Regions from separate parts of the Metabacillus herbersteinensis genome, predicted to be linked through region 2. Evidence: predicted binding sites of a transcription regulator. Region 2 holds the regulator's gene; the other holds the start of a gene.
What was found. The regulator LexA, encoded in region 2, represses DNA repair genes until DNA is damaged. The targets are predictions, from matches to a motif close to CGAACATATGTTCG.

Region 1: the regulator LexA is predicted to act here: its motif matches at 1,268-1,281, upstream of ACFFIX_RS08460 (YolD-like family protein).

Annotation. Positions count from the first base shown of each region.
Region 1 covers NZ_JBHLVO010000005.1:22,519-24,994, reverse strand. Annotated here, with positions in the region: gene ACFFIX_RS08475 (DUF2552 family protein) at 1-149, opposite strand, end outside; gene ACFFIX_RS08470 (iron-sulfur cluster biosynthesis family protein) at 160-483, opposite strand; gene ACFFIX_RS08465 (CDGSH iron-sulfur domain-containing protein) at 629-841, shown strand; gene ACFFIX_RS08460 (YolD-like family protein) at 912-1,244, opposite strand; gene ACFFIX_RS08455 (FdhF/YdeP family oxidoreductase) at 1,387-2,476, opposite strand, start outside.
Region 2 covers NZ_JBHLVO010000004.1:282,791-285,266, reverse strand. Annotated here, with positions in the region: gene ACFFIX_RS08250 (YneB family resolvase-like protein) at 1-430, opposite strand, end outside; gene yneA (cell division suppressor protein YneA) at 436-744, opposite strand; gene lexA (transcriptional repressor LexA) at 900-1,523, shown strand; gene ACFFIX_RS08235 (magnesium transporter CorA family protein) at 1,672-2,476, shown strand, end outside.

The sequences.
Region 1 (2,476 bases), on a different contig from region 2:
TCATCTTGCAGAAGCCAGACATCCTTCTTTTCTTCATGAACTCCACCAATCGACCAGTGCATTAAGCTATAGGGATGATTATTCGTTAAAAACGAAACCCATGTTTTATTTAGTGCGACATTTTTGATTGAAATTAATCTGTCCTTCACTTACGTTACCTCACTTTACTAATAAGCTCATACGTGGATTCAAAATCTGTGCTGGACTGCTAAGCATAAAGCTATTTGCCGATTCATTAAATGAGATTTTTAGTTGTTCATCGAGGAATACCATTTTTGATTTTTCAACTAATACAGGAACATAGTTCGTTTCGATTAACTCATCATCTTCATCTTTTTCAGTTACAATCCACAGTGCAGGAACCCCACTTACAACACATCCACAGCCATCTGTATCATATTTTAACTTTAAATGGTGGGTTGTTTTATTTTCAAACTTCCCCTCTATTTTTACAATTGCTTCTTCAGTAAATGTAATGTTCATTGTCGTCTCCTTCATTAACACTTTAAGGATATTTTATCATACCCTATGAAAGTACGCATGAATGGAGTATTTCTGCATAAATTTATTTTTTCAGGGCTAGACTGTGATATAGTTTTGATGATAGAAGTTTTAGGAGGTTTTATTGATGTCAAAAGTGCAAATTAAAGTAATGGATAACGGATCATATCGAGTAACGGGTGATGTTGAACTGATTGATATGGACGGAAATGCTTACCCAACAAAGCAAGCTTTTTCTCTTTGTCGCTGTGGTCTTTCACAAAAAATGCCGTTTTGTGATGGAACTCATAAAGGTGGATTTGATTCCTGCGTAAGAGCTGAAAAAGTGTTAGAAGACTAAGCGTATTTTTTGTAAGGTAATAGGGGCGGTTATTCAATGAAGAAAAAATTATTTCGTCCCCTTTTCCCTTTTATTTTTGGTTAATCTTGATAATTTCTGCTAGTGGTAATTCTAGGCGGTCTCCGGTTTCTTGACTTACAATTCGGATGGATTGATGAATGGGATCAATGTAGTGTACATGCCCTGAACTAGAATGAAAAGAATGGTCTTTGTAATAAGTAAACACAAGTTCAAGGTTCTCCTCCATTGCAAAACAAATCAATTCATTAAATTGTTCCAACTGTTGCTCATCAATTTCAGGTTTTACTTGATAAAAGTCCTCCTCAGACCAGTCACGAAGAAGCTTTACATGCTCCGGCAGCATCATTGATGTCCATTTAATATTTCCTCGATCCCGTAACAATTTTCATCACTCCTACTAAAAAAGGAACATTTGTTCTTAATTATTTTTACCATGTTTCTTGAAAATTATCAATGTCTCCTCTCTAGAAAATATATCCATTAAAAAACACCCCAATCATAATTGACTAGGGTGTGTTGTAGCATTATTCAATACTCATCTCTAACTCTTCAACACGTTTCTCAACATACTTCGTGTCCTTATGTGCGTGGAAGGTTTCTGCTTTTTCTACAATAACTGCAGTGTTGTATTCTGGAATCTGTGAGTATTTTTCATAAACACCTTTAGGTAGTAAGACATTTCCTTCTGGCCAGAATACGGCGATATTCCCTGATCTTACATCTTCGAACTTGGCAGTACCTTGATAGGTTCCGAATTGATTGTAAGAAACAATTGATTCTCCTTCACGAATGTTCAACTTCGCGGCATCTTCCGCATTTATGAAGATCGCGTAACGATCTGCGGCTGTGAATGGATCAATGTCACTGTATACCATTGAGTTAAACTGCTTTCCACGACGGGATGTTACATAGAACTGACCTTCTGTTTTACGTCGTTCTGGAATTTCAATTGACAGTAAGTTTCCTTTTCCATCAGGGGTCGGGCAAATACCGCCTTCTAATAACCATGCTCCCCCCCATTGGAAGACATCACCTTTGTTCTTTAAATGTTGAATTCCATCATAATTTCGGTTGGCAATCGCAATTTCGTCGCGAATTTCTTGAGCAGATTGAAAGTTAAGTAAGTGTTTTTTCTCAGGAAACACACGACTAGCTAGGTCAACGTAAATTTCCCATTCAGAACGAGCTTCCTCAATACGAGGTCCGTCAATTTCTGGACTAAAGTACACCATTCGCTCTGTGCTAGTTGAAGTCCCACCACCAGGTTGCTCATATCTTGTCATGGCAGGTAAAACAATGACGTCCTCTTTGGCGTCCACTAATGTAGACGTATTCAAGATAATATCTTGATGTACGCGAAGCTCTACATTTTCCAACGCTTCTTTGAAGAATTTCGGATCTGGCATTGTTTCTAAGAAATTTCCGCCGCTTGTGAAGAGAAGTTTCACTTTTCGCTCATGATCGTCTGGAAGGAAGATATTTTCAAAGGTTTGTCCAACTGTATCGCCTTGCCATCTAGGAACATCAAAGCCCCAAATTTTCTCCATGCGATTTGCGTTCTCTTCATCAAAGTCACTGCCTGGAAGAACAAATGGATCTGCACCCATTTCACCT
Region 2 (2,476 bases):
CTCTTTTAATTTTCATATTATGTATTTTTCGTTGATATTCTTCTACTATACTAACAATTTCTAAAACCATTGAATCGGCCTCTGAAAGCTCCATTTTTCCCTGGTGGGTAATCGTATAGATCTTAACATTTTCTTTGAGTATGAAGTGAATAATTGCTACACGCGCATTACCTCTGCCTAGCCTAGTTTCATCTTGAACTAGAACAAAGTCTACCGTTTTCTCTTTGATTATATCTAACAATTGAAAGATCCCTTCGCGCTCTATCTCGTATCCGCTTGCTTGCTCAGAAATAATATCAGCAATCGAAAGGTTATAATCTTGGGCCAGCTTTAAGAGTTCTTCTTTCTGTCTCTCTAAGGAAGTCTCCTGAGATTCTTTTTTTGTGCTAACTCGACAATATATAACAGCTGTTAATTTTTTATTACTCATGATGCTTATTCATCGCTCGCTAAGTTATTAAAAAACTGTTTTTTATCAATTGGAACGAACACAACTTCACCTGGTTTAATAACTGAAGTGGCTAAATTATTTTTATCTTGGATCCATTTTACAAATTCTTGTTTAGGGATTGAAGCATGCTCTTCATATTTTTCTGCGATGCTCCACAAACTCTCCCCCTCTTCAATTTCAACTTGATGAAAGTTTTCAAGTGTGTCTTCCTTCCCGGTATATGTAATCGCAAATGCAAATACTATGATTACTACAAAAAATGATAGTATATAAGACAATGATTCTCTTTTCATTAATTTCACCTCATACAGAATGTTTGTTCGTAACTTATAAGATCAGTATAATACGAACGATTGTTCTAGTCAACTGTTTTATTCGAACTTATGTTTGTATATTGAGGAAAATCATGCTATAATCTACATAAATTACTTGAAACCGAGGTGTGCAAATGATAAAACTATCAAAAAGACAGCAAGATATATTAAACTTCATTAAAGATGAGGTTCAGAAAAAAGGATATCCACCTTCCGTTCGTGAAATAGGGGAAGCGGTCGGCCTTGCTTCTAGCTCTACTGTTCATGGTCACCTTGCTAGACTTGAAAGTAAAGGACTTATTCGCCGCGACCCTACTAAACCAAGAGCAATTGAGATTCTAGAAGACGATCAATTGAGTCATATTCCAAAAAGCAAGGTTATAAACGTACCTATAATCGGAAAGGTAACAGCTGGTTTACCTATTACTGCAATTGAAAACGTGGAGGAATATTTTCCTCTTCCTGAAAGCTTTGCAAGTGCCGATGAACAAATCTTTATGCTTGAAATCATGGGAGAAAGTATGATTGAAGCTGGTATATTAGATGGAGACATGGTTATTGTAAGGCAGCAACAGACTGCAAATAATGGGGATATAGTTGTTGCAATGACAGAAGATGATGAAGCGACAGTAAAAAGATTCTTTAAAGAGCGCGATTTTATTCGACTACAACCTGAAAACTCAACAATGGAGCCAATAATTCTTCGTAATGTTTCAATCTTAGGGAAAGTTGTCGGCGTTTATCGTTCTATACATTAATAGTTGCTTGTCATTCACATGGCAAGCTTTTTTTGTATAAATTTTTTCTTAGTCACTCACCCTTTCTAGAAAAAAATGCTTTCTAAGTTTGAATGCATGACTAACGGGTATAACTCTTAATAACTATTTTCTAAAAAGAGGGAAAACTATGGAAGATAATCAATCTACTTTAATAAGAGGTGTTTGTCAGTTTGTTTTTCCTATTTCATTAATAGGGTTCAATCATGAAGAACTATCATTTAATTTAGAAAAAGAGGGATTTAAGTTCTTTTCGTTGAAAAATAGTGACCATGAGTCAGAATTTTACGGAACAAGAACAAATGTTCCACATAGCGATAATGAGCATTATTTCCTTCCGTATATTGAAAATATACTTTTTCAAGACTCATTTCATGCATTTTCTCTAAATAGATTTTCTAAAATGATATCTAATCAGTGTACATTAATCACGCCCGTACATACGATTCCATTTTCTATCCTTTCTATTGATTTGATAATTTGTCCTTTTAACATTGGCTTGATTACAGTCCGTACTGAACTACCAGCTAACATTCCATATCTTGTTGCCTTAGATTTTATGAATCACTTTCGAGTATTAGCGCCTAAAATAACTGATCAAAAAGGGACAATTCTTACTTATAATGAAAAAACGTTTAGTGAAATGAAGAAATTCATATTAGATGAGCTTTGCCCTGGTATCATTCCTTATTTAAACGACGATGAGCGAAATACAACCAACGGAAGTCTTCCTTACTTCGTCGATGAACGTATGTTCGTGTCAGGGTATTTATTACAGCCGAATTCTACTACGATTGATGAATACCAATTATTTAAGGTTTCTCATCTAAATTCTTATGATGACAGCGGAAATGAATACATTTCTGCTAGTAATCCAGATTATATTAGTGAGCATATAAAAAATCATTCATATGATCGCTGGGCCCCTAATACAT